DNA from 3 places in the Paenibacillus apis genome. Region 1 is predicted to be linked to each of the others. Evidence: riboswitches for the same ligand, from Rfam matches in the RefSeq annotation. Region 1 holds a riboswitch; each other region holds the start of a gene.
The links. Region 1 has a riboswitch for thiamine pyrophosphate ahead of KI362_RS16345 (ECF transporter S component). Riboswitches for the same ligand answer to the same signal wherever they lie in the genome.

Region 2: another riboswitch for thiamine pyrophosphate. It lies ahead of KI362_RS18915 (ABC transporter substrate-binding protein); the one in region 1 lies ahead of KI362_RS16345 (ECF transporter S component).
Region 3: another riboswitch for thiamine pyrophosphate. It lies ahead of tenA (thiaminase II); the one in region 1 lies ahead of KI362_RS16345 (ECF transporter S component).

What each region holds. Positions count from the first base shown of each region.
Region 1 covers NZ_BORS01000011.1:79,590-86,476, reverse strand. The annotation lists gene KI362_RS16360 (YheC/YheD family endospore coat-associated protein) at 1-1,057, shown strand, start outside; gene KI362_RS16355 (energy-coupling factor transporter transmembrane component T family protein) at 1,067-1,879, opposite strand; gene KI362_RS16350 (ABC transporter ATP-binding protein) at 1,876-3,492, opposite strand; gene KI362_RS16345 (ECF transporter S component) at 3,495-4,133, opposite strand; TPP riboswitch at 4,234-4,345, opposite strand; gene asd (archaetidylserine decarboxylase) at 4,728-5,549, shown strand; gene KI362_RS16335 (hypothetical protein) at 5,514-6,422, opposite strand; gene KI362_RS16330 (helix-turn-helix transcriptional regulator) at 6,634-6,887, opposite strand, start outside.
Region 2 covers NZ_BORS01000014.1:31,351-38,237, reverse strand. The annotation lists gene KI362_RS18940 (sulfate ABC transporter substrate-binding protein) at 1-998, opposite strand, end outside; gene KI362_RS18935 (lactonase family protein) at 1,369-2,418, opposite strand; gene KI362_RS18930 (CcdC family protein) at 2,737-3,216, shown strand; gene KI362_RS18925 (cold-shock protein) at 3,337-3,546, opposite strand; gene KI362_RS18920 (cold-shock protein) at 3,642-3,842, opposite strand; TPP riboswitch at 4,284-4,396, shown strand; gene KI362_RS18915 (ABC transporter substrate-binding protein) at 4,582-5,574, shown strand; gene KI362_RS18910 (thiamine-binding protein) at 5,799-6,095, shown strand; gene KI362_RS18905 (ABC transporter permease) at 6,092-6,865, shown strand; gene KI362_RS18900 (ABC transporter ATP-binding protein) at 6,876-6,887, shown strand, end outside.
Region 3 covers NZ_BORS01000009.1:74,912-81,798, forward strand. The annotation lists gene thiD (bifunctional hydroxymethylpyrimidine kinase/phosphomethylpyrimidine kinase) at 1-627, opposite strand, end outside; gene thiM (hydroxyethylthiazole kinase) at 624-1,478, opposite strand; gene tenA (thiaminase II) at 1,496-2,185, opposite strand; TPP riboswitch at 2,305-2,407, opposite strand; gene KI362_RS14110 (hypothetical protein) at 2,463-2,831, opposite strand; gene KI362_RS14115 (sensor histidine kinase) at 2,913-4,163, opposite strand; gene KI362_RS14120 (peptidase) at 4,346-5,587, shown strand; gene KI362_RS14125 (hypothetical protein) at 5,854-6,069, shown strand; gene KI362_RS14130 (S8 family serine peptidase) at 6,771-6,887, opposite strand, start outside.

The sequences.
Region 1 (6,887 bases):
ACACCGGGGAGCGGAAAGAGGCAGAACCGGACAGGAAGCTCTGCCCTTCTATGAAGAAGCTGCCGCCCTTTACGATCTGAAACCTTGTTATCTGTGTCTGGACAATATCCATCCCGATTCCGGTAAAAGTCTCGTTTATCTGAAAGAGAAAGACAGACTCAGAAAAGTGGTCATTGAAACTCCGGGAGTCATTCATAATCGCGCGATCTATAAAGCCCCTTCCGCCTTGCGAAAAATTCGCATCCTTCAAGAGCAGGGAACCATCATCTACAACCACAACAACCGTTATGGCAAAGATGAGATTCATCGTCTGCTGGCGGAGCATCCCCTGCTGTCGCATCACTTGCCTGCTTCTTTACAAGCTACGTCGGGCAATATAGAACTGATGATGGAGCGTTATAACGACCTGCTGCTCAAACCGGCAAGCGCTTCGGTCGGACGCGGAATTATGCGTCTCAAGCTGGATAACCGGGGATGGAGCCTGCTCTACAAGGCCCGCCGGACGGCGGATCTTTGGAAGGTGCTTCGCCTTGACAAGCGAGGGACACTGCCCGCCTGGGTAAAGCGAAGAGTCACGCAAATTCCATATTTGATTCAGGAAAGGCTGCCGCTGGCTGAAATAGACGGCCGCCCCCTGGATGTCCGTGTAACTGTTCAACGGGGTCTGAGCGGAGATTGGGCGGTTACAGGACTGTATGCCAAAGTTTCCGCTCCGGGAAGATTCCTCTCCAATCTTGCTCAGGGAGGCAGCGCTTTTCCCGCCGAGCTGTTACTCCGGCGCATATTTCCGCCTTTCACAACAGCTCGCGCCCTGACGGACAGCCTGGATCTGGCCCTTAGGGCCGCAGCTTACCTGTCCGGCCGTCTGCCCTTGCTCGCCGACCTTGGCATGGATATCGGAATTACGAATAACGGGCAGGTATATCTTATTGAATGCAACGGCAGAGATCAGCGTTACGGCTTTCGGAAAGCCGGAATGAACGAAGTATGGTTCGATACGTACCGACAACCTATGGCTTTTGCACGTTATTTGCTGCAGCATTCAGGATCCTGCTGACTCCGTCAATCAAGTATTGGCGGAATATCTTACATCCGTGATATGAAATAGCGGGAGACCATCGCTTAGAGCCAGGGCTGCAATAACCGCTGCTATGAAGATCGCCGCCGCCAGCGGATCATAACGCGAGAAGCGCGATGGGTAATAGTAGGTTCTACGGCCATTCCCGTCGAAAGCCTTCGCCTCCATCGCGACCGCCACGCGGTGGGCTCTTCGAATACTTTGGGACAGCAGCGGGACCGCGTACATCTTGATTCCGGCAATCCATCCCCGCGGCCCCTTCAAACTTCGCGCCCCCCGAATACGGAGCGCATTCCGCCTGATCAGGAATTCCTCCCAAACCATCGGCAGCAGTCGGATGGAGGCCATAAAGCTGTACGCATATTTGGGAGGAAGCTTTATTTTCTGCATCAAGGCGTAGAACATATCTACAGAAGATGTTGTAAGAACGAACAGCAGCCCTTCAGACGCAATGGTCACCGATTTAAATCCGATATGAATTCCGCGGTAGAAGCTCTCCTCCGTAATTCGGAATAATCCCCATTCCCACCACAGCACATCCCCTTTACCGAACAGGATCATTGTCGAAGAGGAGGATATAAATACCAGGCCGAAAGACAGCACAAGCAAGAGCACCTTCCAGAAGGAGTACCCGCTTTGCCAGAACAACAGCAGCGTAAATAGCACCGCCTGGTAGAACATAAAATCAGTCCTGTGCGTAAATAAGGCCACAAAAAAGAGCCCGATGACGAACAGTAGTTTAAGCACCGGATTAGCCCGGTGCATCCATGTGATTGCGGAGGGAGTCAGCCATGTATTCATAGCATTGCCTCCGCCATGCCGGCTTCGCATATATGATGCGGGAGCAGGGTTCCCCGGTCCGTGTACCCATAATCGGTCAGGGTTCCTTCTCTGACTTCCCATCGGCGGGTAGCTACCGCTTCCGCGATCTGTTCCTCGTGAGTCACCATCACAATCGCCACTCCACTGCGCCGAAGATCCTCGCACAAGTTCAAAATGGCAAACGTGTTCACAGCATCCTGTCCGAACGTCGGCTCATCAAGCAACAACACCGGTCTCTTCAGGACGGCCGCGCCCGCCACGCTCAATCTCCGCTTCTGTCCAAGTGATAATTGGTACGGATGGCGCTGCTCCAGTCCGGCAAGACCAAATTGGTCCAACGCATGATCCACCCGCTGCCTGATCTCTTCGGGAGATAATCCCTCTTCCCTTAAAGAAAATCCGATCTCCTGATCCACCCGGTTCTCGACAAACTGAAACTCGGGATTTTGAAAGACGAATCCGATTCTCTTCGACAGCGATTGGACTTGTCGTTTTCGAAGCTTTTTTCCCCCGAACCGTTCCCCCAGCAGATGATAACTACCTTCAGAGGGAAGCAGTCCCATTAGCGCAAGCAGAAGCGAGCTTTTTCCGGCTCCGTTCGGCCCCGTAACCGCAATAAAATCTCCAGCGTACACCTCGGCCCGCTTGACTTGAATGACTTTCTGGTGCCCGCGAAAGCCCCGGAACTCGGAGAGTTCGATAATAGGCCGGTCCAACCGTTCGGCTGAAGGCAGGAAAGGACCTGAACCTGGCTGAAGGCTCCCGCCCTGTTCTATTTGACTGCCTGCCGTAAACCGAAAACGACTCCAGACGCCAGGATGCCAGATCCCGTACTCCTCCAGCTCCTTTCGGCAGTGGACAAACAATTCCTCGGGAGCGCCTTGGCCCAGAAGCTGTCCGCTTGGTCCGAACAAAGCTACCCGATCCACAAGCCCCAAATCAAGCAATTCTTCGATCCGATGTTCGACGATAATGAGCGTCCTGTCCTCCGCCACCTCAGAAACCGCCTCCCAGATCTGTCTTCTTCCCTCGGGATCCAGCAGGGCGGAAGGCTCGTCAAGCAGCAGCACGTCGGGATCCATCAGCAGAATGGAGGCCAGCGCCAACCGCTGCTTCATGCCCTGGGACAATGTCCCGATCAGAAGATGAATTTCCTTCAAATCGAGCCCTACTTTTCTCAGCACATCGCGCATCCTGGGCAGCATTTCTTCCCTAGCCACCCCCCGGTTTTCCAATACGAAAGCCAACTCTTCATCCACATAAGGCATACAAAACTGAGCGTCCGGGTCCTGGAACAGCATTCCCCAGGAAGCAGGAAGCACTTGCCCCGAGCATCTCATAGGCACCTCCACAAGTCCCGGAACGATGCCTGCAAGCACTTGGAGCAGCGTCGATTTCCCGCTGCCGCTTGGTCCTAATACAAGCAGCTTCTCCCCTCGTTTCACCGAAAAGGAGAGGTCTTTGAAAACAAATGCTTCCCCTTCGGGAAATTTAAGCCGCAAATCCCAAACCGCAGCGGCCAGTGAGACGGTATCGCCAGTTGCTTCAGCATGTAAGTCCGAAGATATGGCTTCACAATGCAATCCACCCATCTCTAATCTTCCAAAGCCGCATAATCTCGTTCTGCTACTGGCCGAAGCAGAGAGGTGACTCCGGTGGCCTCCACCGCCTTGGCCAGCGCAAAGGCCAGGTAACCGGCGATCACAGCTGAACTGACTGCCCGCATGCCGTACTTGGCGATTAATAGCCAGGTTTGGGTGTCCCCGACATAACCGTAGTAAATATCGGGAATCAACGATCCCGCAGCGGCGCCAACACCTGCCAAGGCCGCCACGGAGCCTGAAAATTTACGATACCGGAACAACGCAAATACCAGCTCCGCCCCAAGCCCTTGCAGTACGCTATACAGCACCAGTTGAATTCCCCATTCACTGCCAAACAGAATTTCCACATGTGCTGCAGCAACCTCAGCAAGCAGAGCGACTCCCGGCTTACGAATCAGTAAAAAGACCAGCGTTGGAGCAATGAACCACATCCCGTACACCAGTTCATCCGCCTGAAAAAACAAGGGGGAGAACAACTTGTATACCGAGCTCCAAAAGTGATAGACCACTCCAAGGACGACAGAGATCAATACCGTTACCAGAATATCACTCAGCTTCAGCCCCTTGCCTCCTCTGCCGTTTGGAGCGAGACGGCTCCCTCCGCTTCTTGAATTTCTTTGTTCATTCATCCTTGATCTCTCCTTCTGTTTGATATTCCGGGATACGCAAAAAAACCGGCTGAATATGCTCAGACGGCTGTAAATTGGCCTGCCTATACAACAAAAGTGCATGACAAGACGACAGATTCTCTACGCTGGCATTATCCAGATCAGATTAACGGTTCGCAGCGGATTATGCTGCTATCTCAGCCTGATTCACTCAAGCTCCCGTATCCCGTATTCAATTGACACTACTATACTCCAAAACCTTCCAGAGACACAAGCTAAAAATATAGACAATATAAGTTGAACTATAAATCTGAGTAGAAAGGGCATAAGTGTGAAGTGTGCTGAAGTGAAAGCTTTCTGCAGGAAAGCTGCTTCGGGAGCATAAGCTCGTAAGCGTTCGCCTTTGTGAGTGGATTTCTACCGTATAACATCTTAGTTCAATTCAAGAAATCCGCGAACAACAGCGATCGTAAGCACACTTCACACGTTGCCCCCAAGACGTAATATTCAATAGTTCAACTTATATCTATATTGATTTCGTCCTTATTCTGTGTCAATATTAGCGGAAGTGAGAACAGGAGGATGCCTGTTCAACAAAGGTTAGGGGGATATACATTGGCTGTGAACTGGATGAAGTGGATGACTGAACTGTCTTCCCGAAAATGGATTTCTAACTTAATGGGGCGATTCTCCCATTCAGGGATGAGCCGGCATCTGATTCCCTGGTTTGCCAAATCTTACGGTATTCCGCTGCATGAGGCAGAGAAGGAAGTGCGTGAATACCAGACATTGAATGAGTTTTTCACGCGAAGACTGAAGGCGGGGATGAGAACGCTTCAATTATCGGAGCACGGATTAATTAGTCCGGTCGATGCAAAAATCACCTACATGGGGGAGATTTCTGCAGGGACGATTCTTAATGTGAAGGGGCAGGATTACAGCGTATCCGAGCTGCTTAATCATTCGCCAAGATTACCGGCTTACGAGCATGGATATGCGTTCGTCCTATACCTTAGCCCAACTGATTATCACCGAATTCATGCACCCGTATCGGGAACACTGCTCGAGAAGGAACATATTCACGGTAAGGTTTATCCTGTTAATGAGTTCGGAATGCGTCATATGAACAAGGTATTGAGTCGGAACGAGCGGCTGATTACCTATATTCGACATTCTTTAGGTGAGCTTGCCTTGATCAAGGTTGGGGCTATGAACGTCAGCAGTATCCGTTATAGCGACGACAAAGCCGTCTCCTGGAATCAGGGCGACGACCTTGCTTATTTCGAGTTTGGCTCCACCGTTGTGCTTCTTACCCAGAATGGAACGTTTCAACCTGATCCTTCGCTAAAAGAAGGCCAGAAGGTTCAAATGGGGCAATCCTTGGGAGCTTTCCTGGTTCCCTCAGTTAACATCGACGTTGCCGACGTCAACAGCTAAGGAGATAGAGCCGTCTTTACCCATGCGGCTCTTATTTAAGCTGCTGGACACTTCCCCCAGTCCCACTTCTGTATCTACACTGCTATCCACAGTATCCGCAAGGGTGGCATGAATATCCCCCAGTGCAACGTTTACGGCAAGCTTGCCTTTGTTCTCAAGGGACTGGACATCCAATTCGACGCTTCCTGTCGAGACATTAATCTTCGATGCCCCTGCAATTCCAGCCGAGACGAGGTCAACATTCCCCACCTCATTTTTTAATTCGAACGCCCCTGTCAATCCGGTCAACTCGATATTCCCGACGTTATTGGATACCTTGTAGGAGCTTATAGCTGTCGGCAACTCGATCTTATAATCCACCCCGAATCCATTGTTCTTATATTTAGACTTTGCCCAGTCCCACAAGTCTTTCCGTTCGTCGTCCCTGGCATGAACCCGGATGCGTGCTTGTGTCCCCTCTGCCTGTATTGAGACTGCAGCCTGTTCAAAAACCTTCTCCAGGTTCTTGCTGACTGACTTGCTGTTCAGATCGTAAATTCGGGCAGATACCCGAATTTGGTCGTCCGCGCTTGAGGCAATCTCAATATTGCCTATTTCGTGGTCGATAATCATCCCGCTGACTTTTCCTACAGATGAAGAGGCTTCCAGTACAAGGCTATCTGAATCATTTCCCAGCGCGGTCAATTCCTGTCCCTCTTCTACCGCTCGGGCTACGGCTTGCGCAGCTGAATTCACGGCTTCCTTTGTACCGCCTCCAATGACTCCGTCTACCGACTCCTCCACGGATTTACACCCGGACAGCAGCATGAACGATAATACCGTCACCCCTGTGACTAAAGCCACCTGGCTAAAGCTCGACCTTTTCTTATTCATAAATAATGTTCCTCCTTGATTGTAAGCCCAGTGAACAGGTGAAGTGTCCTTTGACCGCTGTTGTAATTTTTTCTCAATATTCTATTTCAGTATAGATTTTTGAAGTCGAATTAAATACCACCCTCAGACTGGTATTCTACTGGACCAAAGTCGAGTACAAAAAAAACGGACATGGCATTGAGGGCCTGTCCGCTTAAGCATGATCTCACATTCAGCGAATTTCTGAGGGACTTTTTCCGGTGTATTGCTTGAATTGTCTGCTAAAAAAGAAAATATCACGGTAGCCAAGCGCATCGGCTACCTCAGTCACATTCATTCCAGCGTGAAGCAGCAAATGCTGAGCGCGGTCAATTCTCGATTTGATAATGTAAGACTGCACGGATTGTCCGATAATTTCTTTGAACTTGATGGAGAAATATCTTGGAGACAGCCCGGCGCGTGCCGCCAAATCCTCTACTTTATGAT
Region 2 (6,887 bases), on a different contig from region 1:
GCCCATCCTCCAAATACCTCGTCAATGGTAAACAGTTTGATCTCCGGGAACTGATCCGCGAACTTTTCTTTTACACGATCCAATGTCGGACGGTAATAATTCTCGGCTGCGATGGTCTGGCCTTCCTCCGAATACAAATATTCCAGATAGGCAGCAGCAACCTCGGCGGTTCCCCGTTTATTCGCGTTCTTATCCACGATGGCAACCGGCGGCTCCGCCAGAATACTCTCCGATGGATAGACGATATCAAATTTGTCCGGACCAAGCTCCTTCACCGACAGCCACGCTTCATTCTCCCAAGCCAGGAGCACATCGCCAAGTCCCCGTTCCACGAAAGTGGTAGTAGCTCCGCGGGCGCCGCTGTCAAGCACCGGCACATGCTCGAACAATTCCTTCACAAACTCCTGTGCCTTAGCTTCGTCATTATTATTGTTATGCAGCGCGTAACCCCAGGCAGCGAGATAATTCCAGCGTGCTCCGCCTGATGTTTGAGGATTTGGGGTGATTACCTCGACCCCGTCCTTGATCAAGTCATCCCAGTCCTGGATATCCTTCGGATTCCCCTTGCGAACCAGGAATACAATCGTGGAGGTATAAGGCGAGCTGTTCAGCTCATACTCACTCTGCCAGCCCTCATCAATCAATCCGGTTTGTTGAATCGCGTCAATGTCATAGCCCAGCGCCAGGGTGACGATATCCGCCTCAAGTCCGTCGATGACCGCCCGGCTTTGCTTGCCGGAGCCGCCATGCGATTGCTTGATCGTTACCTTTTGCCCCTTTGCCTTTTCCCAATAAGCAGCAAATGCCTTGTTATATTGCTCGTATAATTCTCTAGTCGGGTCGTAGGATACATTCAAAAGTTCTACGCTTCCCTTGCTTTCACCGCTGGAATCTCCGCTTGCGCTCTTCGCATCCGAATCTGATCCGCAGGCGGCGAGCACCGCCGTCATTGCTACAACTATTCCCAGCAGAACTCCCTTTTTGATCCCCTTTTTCATCGTATCACTCCTCATCCTCTTCCCGAATTTTCATTTCTCTCAGCAAGTATTTCTGGTTTTACAGGTTTTGCCGATACAGCAAACGGAGTAACGCGCTGCCTCCTGACCGGTCAGACCGAGCCGCTACCCGTGTCTGCCAAGGCAAGCAGAGCGTTCCTCCGTGTGTACGGCCAGAACAATTTGATTATTCCTACCTGTTTAGTTTGTTATGGTGCTATTCTATATGGCTGAGCATGGGTTGTCAAACCTTTTTTTTACAAAAAAAAGAACACCTTACGGTGTTCCAAGCAATTATTTTAAATGAAACCGCATGTTTAAAAAGCCGGCTGCTCAACACCGGGAAGGTTGCGACAACCTGAAGAGAACCGCCTCATAAAGGTGCTATGCATGACGGTTGCTTAAGCGCCAGTCTATGCTCTGTCGCTGTCAGCCCTCCAGTGGCCGGGTCCCTGCGAAATACGGCAATATCGTCTCCGTTCTGGTTCGCGATCAGCACAAAGCGTTCAAGCACTGCAAAATTACGCGGCCAGTTGATTCTCCCGCAGGTCCACTCCGGCGTCTCCAGCGCTCCCGTCTCCAAATTCACTGTAAGCTTGACGATACTGTCATGGCCCCGATTGGAGCCGTATACGTATCGGCCGTCCGGAGACAGATGGAGGTCAGCCGGGTAATTCTCTCCCCCAAAGTCCTCTGGTACGGTTGAAACATGCTGGAGAATCTCCAAATGGCCTTGAATGCGGTTATAGGCAAATACCGTAATCGTACTGTTCAGCTCATTGATCGCATAGGCATGCTCCCCGTTCGGATGAATAAGGAAGTGGCGCGGCCCTGAACCCGGCGGAAGCTCCACTTTTCCTGCCGTAGTCAGCTTTCCTTCACTTAGATCGTAATAGATAATCTGATCCAGCCCCAGATCGCATACATAAGCATAGCGTCCGTTAGCATCAGGAACAATGCTATGGGCATGAGCCGCCTCCTGCCGGTCCTCGCGGAATCCCTGGCCCACATGCTGGACTAGGGCCGCAAGCTCGGCAGCGGCTCCCCGCTCATCCAGCACATAACGATTCACATGGCCGCTGGAATAGTTGGCCGCATACAGGCTGCCCCTTCCATCCAACGATAAATGACATGGATCCGCACCTTCTGTCGAAATCCGAGCCAGTTGGGTCAGCTTCCCGTTCTCCCGATCAATTTCATAACTGAACACTGCCCCCTCACTTTGCTCGCTGACAGCATAGAGACGGGTATAATCCTGATTGACGACCAGGAACGAGGGGTTCTTAATACCCGAAGCGCCATGCAGCAGTTGAAGCGCTCCCGTGTTGTTATCCAGCTCGCAGAGATGAATGCCATCGCTGCTCTCCTCTGCATAAGATCCTACATAGAACAACAGCTTATCATCCCGGTTTATGTTATTCATTATAATTCCTCCCTGGAGGTTAATTGAAACAGAAGATGCAGAATATGTTATAATGTTCTAAATAAGTTGAACTAAAGATTGTACACTGGAGGCAACGTGTGAAGTGTTCTTACGATCGCTGTTGTTCACGGATTTCTTTGACTGGACTAAGCCATCATAGCGTAGAAATCCGTTCACAAAGGCGAACGCTAACGCTTCTTCAGCACACTTCACACTTTTGCCCTTTCTGTGTATTTTTTTGTTCAACTTATATAGCTTATAGAGGATGTTCAACGAAGTATCACTTAATGATCTGCTGTCAAGAAAGGGATCTGTTAAATGAGCCAACTATTAGATTCGCCGTATTTCCAGCTGTTCTTTACAATCGGGGCCGCATTGATGGCCATATCGGTCCTTATCGTCCGGCTCAAGGCGAGCCGCCGGCCTGTGACGATCAGGAAGATTATCATCCCTCCGCTGGGAATGGCTACCGGCTTCCTAATGTTTATTGAGCCGCAAATGCGAATCCCATGGATTTGGGTGATTGTCGCGTTTGCTGCCGGATGGTTTCTGTTCTCCTACCCCTTGGTTCGTACCACCCATTTCGAGACAGTTGATGGAGAAGTGTATGCCAAGCGTTCACCAGGCTTCGCCTATATCCTGATCGGACTGCTAGCTGTTCGCCTTGCTCTGCATGAGGTCGTAGAGCAGTATATTTCCGTGCTGCAGACGGGCTCCGTCTTCTTCATCCTTGCGTTCGGAATGATTCTCCGCTGGAGATTGTTTATGTACACGAAATTCAAGGCGATTCAGCATTAGTTCCAAGATATTTCATTTCATTCGGAGATGCAATCCCCTGCTCTCATGAAAACAAGCTGCCTTCCGGCCTTTGCCGGGAAGCAGCTTGTTTGTTGTTGCAGAATCAGTGTTAATCTGGGACTAACCTTCGGATTTCAGGGAACTGGAATTAATCAGCTGAGGCAAGAGCTTGGTTCCCTTTACCATTTCAGAGGAACACAGCGGACATACCGGATTATAATCAAACGCAAAGTTATCCCTCATCCATCCGTTGCAATCATCGCTTATGCAAGACCAAACTGCGGTGTTCTCCTCAGGAATCTCTTCAATCGTTTTTTTACGGTAGTTCATGATTACCTCCTAGAATGTTATCTATTGCCAGCGTGCCGAAAAAGAATACAAAAGCCGCCCTCAACGCGGGGGCGTTAAGGGCAGCCGGCTCTGCATTACAGTTTTACGACATTCTCGGCTTGCGGCCCGCGATTGCCCTGAACCACATTAAATTGAACGCGAGCGCCTTCGTCCAGCGATTTAAAGCCATCGCCGGTAATCGCGCTGTAATGAACGAAAACATCCTTGCCGCCTTCAACCTCGATAAATCCGAAGCCTTTTTCGGCATTGAACCATTTTACTGTTCCAGTTTCCATGTTTGTTGCCTCCTCGATACAGATTAACATGTTCCTTTTTTCGTAAAAAAAATTCACACATTGAAAAAAGTTCACTTTAAGAGGTTGTTCAAAAAGTCGTCTTCCCAGGACGGAGTTGTTCGAGGAGTAAATTCGACATCGAATCTTGAATTCAGCCGGGCCTTCCGTTGCTCACGTAGATCTGTCTACGCTCCGCTACTCAGTCCCTAGCTTCATCCAACCTTCTCGGTCCTGTAAACCCGACTTTTTGAACTCGCACTTTTAAAAAATTGACACTCTTTTCAACATGCGAATATCACTTCTTTAAATTTCCAGATGTATTAATTATACTCTGCTGGAAATTAAAAAGCAAATCAATCAGCAAGGATACCCGAGGAATTTTCAGCTTGCCTGCTGGACAGACGGGGGTTACGTGTCTATAATGACTAGTGTATCCGCAGTTACATAGTTCGGGGGAGCTGGAATAAGGCCGGCTGAGATTGTATCCCATCAAGATACTGACCCTTTAACCTGATCTGGGTAATGCCAGCGTAGGAAGAATGACAGAGCATGGCTCGCATATTTTGCCATGAACCTACGCGTCCCGCATTCGGGGCGCTTTTTTTATCCCAATACGCCGTGCAAGGAACTCTATCGCATGTTCTTCACGGTTCAGGAGAACGTAAACCTATCGCTGCGGAAATTCATGCACTAGAAGGAGTGGATTTCTGTGAAGAAAAAAACGCTGTTCCCGCTCGCTATGGCCATCTTGATTGCAGCCATGCTTGCGGGCTGCGGAAATCAGGGCAGCACTACAGACAGCTCTGAAGGAACAAATGGGCAAGCAGCCCTGAAGGACGTAACCGTTGTGCTGGACTGGAGCCCCAACACGAATCACACCGGACTTTATGCCGCCAGGGAATTGGGGTATTACGAAGCGGAAGGATTGAATGTAGAGATCGCGCTCCCGGGCTCGGGCGGCGCAGATGCTATGGTTGCTTCCGATGAAGTGCCCTTCGGCGTAAGCGTTCAGGAGAACGTGACCCAGAGCCGCTTGCAAGGGGTTCCGCTCGTCTCGATCGCGGCGGTCATCCAGCATAACACGTCAGGCTTCGCGGCTCCGGTAGATCGCGGAATCAAATCGCCTAAGGATTACGAAGGTAAAACTTACGGCGGCTGGGGATCCCCTGTAGAGGAAGCGATTATGAAGTCCATTATGGATGTGGACGGCGGCGATATATCCAAGGTCAAGCTCGTCAATATTGGTGAGGCAGACTACTTCACAGCCGTGAAGCGGGATATTGATTTTGCGTGGATCTTCTATGCGTGGACCGGAATTGAGGCCGAGCTGCGCGGAGAACCGCTGGACATGCAATATATTAAAGATTATTCGGACCAATTGGACTACTATACGCCGGTCATCGTCACCAATGAGAAGACCATTGCAAATGATCCGGACCTGGTGCGGGCATTCATGCGTGCCACCTCCAAGGGTTATCAGTATGCAGCCGAGCATCCGGAGGAATCTGCAGATCTGCTGCTGAAGGCTGTGCCCGAGCTGGACAAAGAGCTGGTGCATGCCAGCCAGAAATGGCTAAGTCCGAAATATCAGGATGATGCACCACGTTGGGGAGAACAAAAGCCGGAAGTCTGGAAGAACTATTCCGACTGGATGTACGAGCGCGGACTGATCGAGCAAGAGCTGGATATCGACAGCGCCTTTACGAACGACTTTTTACCTGAGACGAACTGAATTTATTATTCAACTGATATAAGTGTGGTGAGCAAGTAGCCGGAGAGCCGGTATGGAGCTGAAACAGCGGAAGCGGTCGCCTTTAAACCCTGATTTCAACCTTATCAGGTCCAATTCCCAGAAATCCGGGTTTAACAGCGAGTGTAAGCCCATACCGGCCGCAGGCTCCTATTGTTCACCACACTTACAGATCACTTAATCTAATTCAAGAGAGGATGTTCGCTATGTCAAACACATTGCTCAGTATTCAGATTATTCCTAAGACACCTAACGGTGAGGATTCCATTCCTTATGTAGATCGTGCCATCGAGGTTATCCAGAGCTCCGGGGTCAAATATCAGGTCAATGCCTTGGAGACAACGATGGAAGGAGACCTGGATGAGCTGCTGGAAATCGTGAAAAAGATGAATGTGGCGGTCGCTGAATTCGGAAGCAACAGCATCATTTCGCAGGTTAAAATTGTATACAATCCTGAGAAAGGCGTCAGCATGGATAAGCTGGTCGAGAAATACCGTCCATGAATTCCCGCCGTCTCTGGAACAGGATTTGGCCGCCGCTTGCGGCGGTCATCCTGTTTATACTGGTATGGCAAGTATCCACCTCGCTATTTAATATTGAACAGTGGGTTTTGCCCAGCCCTTCAACCATTGCCGATCAGGCCGTATCTGAAGCCGCTGGCCTCTGGGTCCATACCTTCGCAACGCTTCGCCTGATGCTGCTTGGTTTTGTTATCGGGAGTGTTGTCGGGCTTTTGGTTGCTTTTCTGCTGCACTATATTCCTTTTCTAAAATCCGCCTTATACCCGCTAATCATCCTGAGTCAAAACGTGCCTACGATAGCGCTCGCACCGCTTCTGATGATCTGGTTCGGGTTCGGACTGCTGCCGAAGATTATCGTCATTACACTTGTCTGCTTCTTCCCTGTCGCCGTAGCCGCCATGGACGGACTGACGCGCACGGACCGGGTTATGCTTGACTATATGCGAATGTCCGGGGCATCGAGACGGGCTATCTTCACCAAGCTGGAGGTTCCTCACGCGCTGCCGTCGATTTTCTCCGGATTGAAGATCGCGGCAACCTATAGCGTTATGGGGGCCATTATTGCCGAGTGGATCGGGGCGGACAAAGGAATCGGATATTATATGATGCTGCAAAAAGCGTCATTCCGGACAGACCGCACTTTCGTCGCCATCGCAGTGATTGTCATCGTCAGTCTCGCCATGTTTGCTTTGGTCGCTTTGCTTGAGAAATGGCTGATCCGCTACAATCCAACAGAGGATAAACAGAAATGAGGGGAATTCAATGAACATGATT
Region 3 (6,887 bases), on a different contig from region 1:
CGGATAGCTTAGCTCCGTAAAATGCTGCCCGTCATACAGCAGATCGACTACCTGCTGCTCCCCCGGGCCGGAGTCAAGAGCCTCATGACCGCCCTTGATAATGACCAGACCTGGCCCCAGATCAGAAATTCTGACCGCCGCTTCCCGACGGTCCCGGAAACTGTGTATCGGCATACCAGCCAGCACCTCCGCTTCCGGGAGATTCGGCGTCACAACCGCTGCCAGCGGAAGCAGCACCTCCTTCAGTTCCTTCACCGCATCGCTCTGCAGCAATGAGGCTCCTCCCTTGGCGATCATGACGGGATCGACAACGATGCGCTTCATGCCTTGGCTTTTGAATTCCGCAGCCACGGCATGAATGACCTCCGCATCGAACAGCATTCCCGTCTTGACGGCATCTACGCCAAGGTCCTCGGCGACGCTGCGGATCTGCTCCGCCGCTGCTTGTGCCGGCAGAGGATAGACCCCGCTGACGCCTAACGTATTCTGCACCGTCACAGCCGTTATAGCCGACATCCCATAGACTTCTAGCTCCTGAAAGGTTTTCAGATCCGCCTGGATCCCCGCTCCGCCGCCGCTGTCCGAGCCGGCCACCGTCAGTGCTCTAGCCAGTGTCATTCCGTTCACAGCCATCCTCCCGCTTCCGCGGCCGAGAATTCGGCAACCGCCGCATGACCTTTTAGGGAATGCGGATGCAGCTTGGCCAATTCATCCAGGAATGCCGTCTGGAAGCTGCCTGGCCCGAGAGCGGCTGTCCGCTCCGCTGCCCGGGAGGCTGCGGCGCCATAAAAGGCTAAACCTGCCGTCCCTGCCCGCCTCAGGTCGGGTTCTACAGCTGCGAAGGCTCCGAGCACCGAGGTCAGCAAGCACCCCGTCCCCGTCACTTGTGTAAGCAAAGCATCCCCTCCGCTAATGATCCGGGAAATACTGCCGTCCGTAATCACATCCACCTTACCGGTGACCGCAACAACCGAACCGAACTGCTTCGCCGCCTTTCGCCCAATCCCTGCTTGATCAGCACCGCTGTTCTCCCCGGCATCCACGCCTTTGATCGCCAGGTTCTCGCCGAGTAATTGGGCGATCTCGGCGGCGTTTCCGCGCAGGAGCGAGATACGTACTTCCCGCAGGATGCGGAGGGACGATTCCGTGCGAAACCTCGTGGCTCCCGCTCCGACCGGATCCAGCAGCACCGGCACCCCTGCAGCGTTTGCGGCTTGGCCGGCCAGGATCATCGCATCCACCTGTTCCCGGCTGAGCGTCCCGATATTCAATACCAGCGCACCCGCCTGGGCAGCCATGTCGGCCACCTCCTCAGGCGCATAGGCCATTACCGGAGAAGCCCCCAGCGCATAGAGCCCGTTGGCCGTAAAATTGGTCACCACAACGTTAGTCATGTTATGGACGAGCGGCTTTACCTGCTGCAATTTCGTGATCAATCCTGCGAATTCGTTCTCCGGAATGCTTGAACTCTTGCCCATATTCCAATTCATCATCATCAACCCTTCACCAAAGTATTCGATTCTACCGGCCATGTCTCCACCCGCCAGGCCATATCCCAAAACATATATTCCAGTTGGCAGCTATGACGGAAATGCTCGGCCATACGCGCCCGTTCGCCGGCGGTAGCCTCCGCCGCCAAGCGATCCGCAAGCTCGCATAACCGCTCCGTGCTTCCTCCGGACAGCTTGCCGTAAAATTCGATCCACTCCCGGAACGGGTGAGCTTCTTGCGGCGGCAATTCGGCCATGAGCCGTTGTCCGATTTCGACATACGTCCAGGGACAAGGCAGCAGGGCGGCTGCTATTTCGCCGAGGCTCCCCTCATGTGCCACCGTCAGCATATGGCGGATATAATGATGCGCCGACGGAGCAAGCGGATCTCCCTGAAGCTCCTCATAGCGCACCCCGGCCGCCGTGCAAAAATTCTGATGCGGATGCACCTCGCTGTGAAGAATAAACCCGATCTGCTCTTGAAACATAGCGATGTCTTCCCGCCGGGAGCATTTTGAAATCGCAATTCCATAGATTCGCATAAACGCATTCAAATATTCATAATCTTGCTTCACATAATGGATCAGCTGCTCCCTGTCCAGTTTCCCTCCGGCTATTCCCCTTACAAAGGGATGCTTGAAGATCGCTGCGAACAAGTCGTCATTTTCCTTGCGCAGTTGCTCGGTAAAGCTCATTTCCCCACCTCCGTCAATCCTTGAATTGGAATAATCAAAATCCACGCGAAAAAGCCGCCCCGATAGCGGAGCGGCTGTTGACTGATCGACGAAGTGCCGATAAATCGGACAGATCGAAAAGTTGACCGGCTCCACTTCCCTACGCTAGTACGAACTAGATCAGGTTCAAAGGGTCCAAGATCACTCTTGTCTCAGCCGCTGCCGGCTCCCCTAGTGGAATTTCTTATTCACTTGGTTATTAATCTATCCATATTTTCCCTGATTGTCAATAAGCCGGCTACTTTTTGTCCACCTGTACCACGGTCACATTTTTCACAGCATACGTGTCTTTGATCTTCTCTTCGGAAATAATCTTAAGCTTGATCAGACTGGAAATCTTACTGTTATCCGGCTTGGACAGCATCCGCCACAGCTCCAGATCGGGCAGGGTCTCATATAATCGGTTCTCGTCATATTCTCTTCGCTGCTGGACAATCAGTTTGATCTCATAATTCTCCAGCTCCAAGCGGTTCGAGTCCTGCTCCTTACAGCTGTCTAAAATCTGTTGCCGGAGCTCTGAGAGTTCCTGATCCAGCTCCTTTTGCAGCACTTTGATCTCAAAGTACCGTTCTGCAATTCCATCCAGCTTCTTGTCCTCTACGCTCACACGCCTCACACTCCTTGCTTCAAGGATATGCGGGCAGCTCTTAAGTTAGGACAGAGAAGGAGCAGCCTCCCAGCTACCCAGCTAGACAGCGTTGGCCGAAGGCTCACAAAGCGGCAGGGTGATGGCAAATTCCGTCCCTTGCCTCGGCTCGCTTCGAACCTGCACACTTCCTCCCAGCTCCTCAATGACCTGATAAGAGAAAGCCAATCCCAGCCCGGTACCGGTTGTCTTTGTCGAGTAAAAGACGGAGCCCAGACGCTCAGCCTGCTCCCTGCTCATCCCGATGCCATTATCCCGCACATAGAGAAGGGCCTCGTTATCAAGGGGCTCAAGCGTTAGGGACACAACCGCATTTTCCGTATCATAGCAGGCTTCAATTGCATTTTTAATCAGGTTCATCAGCACCTGCTTAATCTTCTCCGGATTCCCCATCACTCTGCAGCCCCCATCCTCATGCTGAAGTTGGAGCTCTACATTGTTCATATTTGCATACGGGCGCATGACATCCGCCGTAATTTGCAGAATCGCGTTCAGATTAACCTGCTCCCGTCGGTCGGTGGACGGCTTGGTGATTGCCAGATACTCAGAGAGAATATATTCCGCCCGCTCCATTTCGCTAACGCAAATCTCAATGTATCTGTGCACCTTCTCCTGATTGCCCGAGGTCTCGCTAATCAGCTTCAAAAATCCTTTTACGGCAGTCAAAGGATTTCTTACCTCATGGACCAGCGAGGCCGCAACTTGGCCGATCGTCTCCAGCTTTTCCTTCTGCGCATAGATGATCGACAGATTCTTATCAATCACCGCCCGCTGAAAGAGAGAGAGCAGCAGCCATATTCCTATAAAGTTCAGAAGGGGCACGTAGAGTAAATAAAACAGAAGACTTTCCTGTAAAATATCAGGATTGTATAGATAGAGCATTACTGTCGGAATCAGCGAAATAAGCAGTGCGGAGACCACGAAAAATAACGGTCTTCGCTTCACTCTGCGGTATAGATGACTGAGCAGAATCGAAACCGGGAACGATACCAGAATCGTCCCCATGGCGATCTCTACGCCAGGCCCCCCCAGGTATAGACGATACACCATGAACCCGGCAAGCAGCACAAAGCCTATACGTAGTCCCCCGAATAACAGACCGAAGAACATCAGGATATACCGGGCATCATAGATGAAGCCGTTAACGGCCACCTTGTTGAAGGTCATGGATAAAAAAAGACTGATCCCGGTGGTCAGCAGGATGAACGCTGGGGAATAGTTATGCGCCTTGTTACGGTAATACACGTTGTAGCATAAGAACGGCAACAGGGTAAGGAACAATTGCAGAATCATCTCTTTTAAACCGGGCATGTTCATTCACCTTCTTCACCAAACAGAATATAAGACTTCAGACGATTCTACAATCATTAGTTCTTCTGTTTTTGCAGCTGCAACCTTTTTACCCGTTTTTCGTCTGGAAAGTATAGGCATGATTCCAAAAAACAACTGGACCTTATAACTGGAGGATCGAAGAGATGAAGAAAATGAACAAGACAATTGCGGCTGTATCCGTGCTCGCGATGACTGCCCTTCCGATCGCGGCATTTGCACAGACTCAACCTGTGGACACGATTCAACCTATCTCCGCCCAGATACAGCCGGAGTCTAAAGTTGTCCCTGCAACCATGGGATTGATTACCGAATTTCAGAATGACCAATCAGGCAAATTCATTACGGTGACCGGCCGGGGCCTTGCCGCGACTGACCAGAGCGAGATCATCCTTTCCATTACCAAGGATACCAAGATTATTGATGCTAAAGGAAAAACAGTACCGCTGAAAACGGTGATTGATGAAAAGCGGGTCGTCAAAGCCTTTTACGGCCCCAATATTACCAAGAGCCTGCCTGCCCGCGGCACCTTGTTAACCCTGGTTGTTCAAGATTATACGTTCACGGCTATTGACGGTACAGTAGATTCTCTTTCTAAGGCTGGTTTTCTCGTCAAGGGCACGGATACTTACAGCGGCAACGATCAAGAGATCATTCTGAGAGTCGGAGACCAGACCAAGCTGCTGGATCAAAACGGCAACCCGATCACCGAAGATAAAATTCAAAGCGGGATGACGCTGAGAGCTTTCTATGGTCCGGAAGTCATGGAAAGTTTCCCCGTACAGGCCGTAGCTAGCTATATCCGTGTAAACACGGAGATTGCTGAAGAAAATGAGGCAGAACAAGAAGCGCCCGGTACAGATGGAATTATCACCTCCTATAACGACGGAAAAATGACCGTGGCCGGTCACCCGCTGGAGCAAGGAGGCACCAATTACATTATTCTAAGCGTGGATGAAGCAACGCAGATCGTTGACGAGGAAGGCAATGTATTGAACAAGGAAGCCTTGAAGGAAGGAGCTTATGTACAAGCCTTCTATCCTCAAGTCATGATCATGATCTATCCGGCTCAATCCCATGCCGATAAAATTATCGTGCGAAAGGGAGAAGCGCCGAAGGTAGAAGGCACCATTGAAGCTTCGGATTTTGCAGGGGAAGGCAAAGTCTATGTCAATGTCGGCTCCGATTCGGTCAAAGAGAACGACATTGTACTGAATCTGTCGGACGATACGGTTATCATTCCTGTTATCGGCGGAGATACCGTGCTGAAGCCAGGTATGAAAATCACAGCCTTTCACTCCATGGTGATGGCACTCTCTATGCCAGGCATCACGAATGCCGAGGTCATTCTTGTTCAGGAAGACCCATCCGTGTCTCTTCCTGAGTAATTGCAAGTGCAGCAAGTATAAAACAGCTAACGTTTCTGCGTGCCGGGGTAACGTGTGAAGGTTGCTTTCGATCGCTGTTGTTCGCGGATTTCTTGGATTGAACTAAGCCATCATAAGGTAGAAATCCACTCACAAAGGCGAACGCTCCGCTTCTGCAGCAACCTTCTCACTTATACCCTTTTTACGCAGGCTCTTAGTCCGGCTTTATAGCTGCCGAATGCATGATAGTAGCTCTCACACGGCCCCTCCATGCAGTGGCAAAGCACTTGAATCGCTCAATATACATACAGGCTCGTTATACATGCAGGCTCGTTCATCCGGCATATGAGGCGCCGGATGGTGCTGATGCAATAAATACTTCACTGGACCGTGACCAGAATGAGGTTGGTCAGGTAGGGCGAGTGAAGTTCGAAGCAAGACTGGAATGCCAATTGGACAAGCGATGTTTCGAGCAAGGCCGGAACGCTGTGACTGCAATTTAATTGCGCGCTTGTTTCTCCGCATGGGCGCCCGCTCCTGCTATTTAATTGCCTTTCGGCACTTGTTTCTCCGCATGGACGCCTGCTCCTGCTATTTAATTGCTTTTCGGCACTTATTTCTCCGCATGAGCGCCCGCTCCTGCTATTTATTGCTTTTCGGCGCTTGTTTCGCTACATGGGCGCCCGCCATAAGCGCCTGCGTGTGAGACGGAGCGCAATTCCAGGCACGGTCGATATGTATGCCTCCGGCGAAAAAAGAATCGTGCAAAGTGCTGTGTGTGCTTTGCCCAAGGCTTGCGTGCAGTACCTGCTTGCATGGTACGGGGGACTAGCTTATTTCCATTGCAGCTTATTGCGATGCAGCTTATTGCGATGCAGCTTAGGCTTAGTTATTTGCCAATTGCATTGTACTTGAACTGCAGAGGCGAAGTGATCTGGGCATAAGTGTGAAGTGTTACAAGATTTCTGTAAGAAAGCTACTTCGGAAGCATAAAGCGGAGCGTTCGCCTTTGTGAGCGGATTTCTCCCTTGTTAGAACTTAGTCCAATTAAAGAAATCTGCGAACAACAGCGATCGAAAGTACACTTCACACGTTGCCCCATCTAACTCGTCCTTCGCCTTTCGTTGCATGCCAGTCTCTTAACATAGAAGGGGCTTCCCGCCAGATCAAGTCCTTTGGGAAGCCCTTTTTCTTTTATCACGCCTTAGTGAACATAAATAACTGCTATTGGCGAAACCTGCACAGGAATCTCATGGCCGGCCCGGTCTCTTAGAACCACCTTGGACAATTCAATCACATAATAACCTGGTTCGCTTGCCTC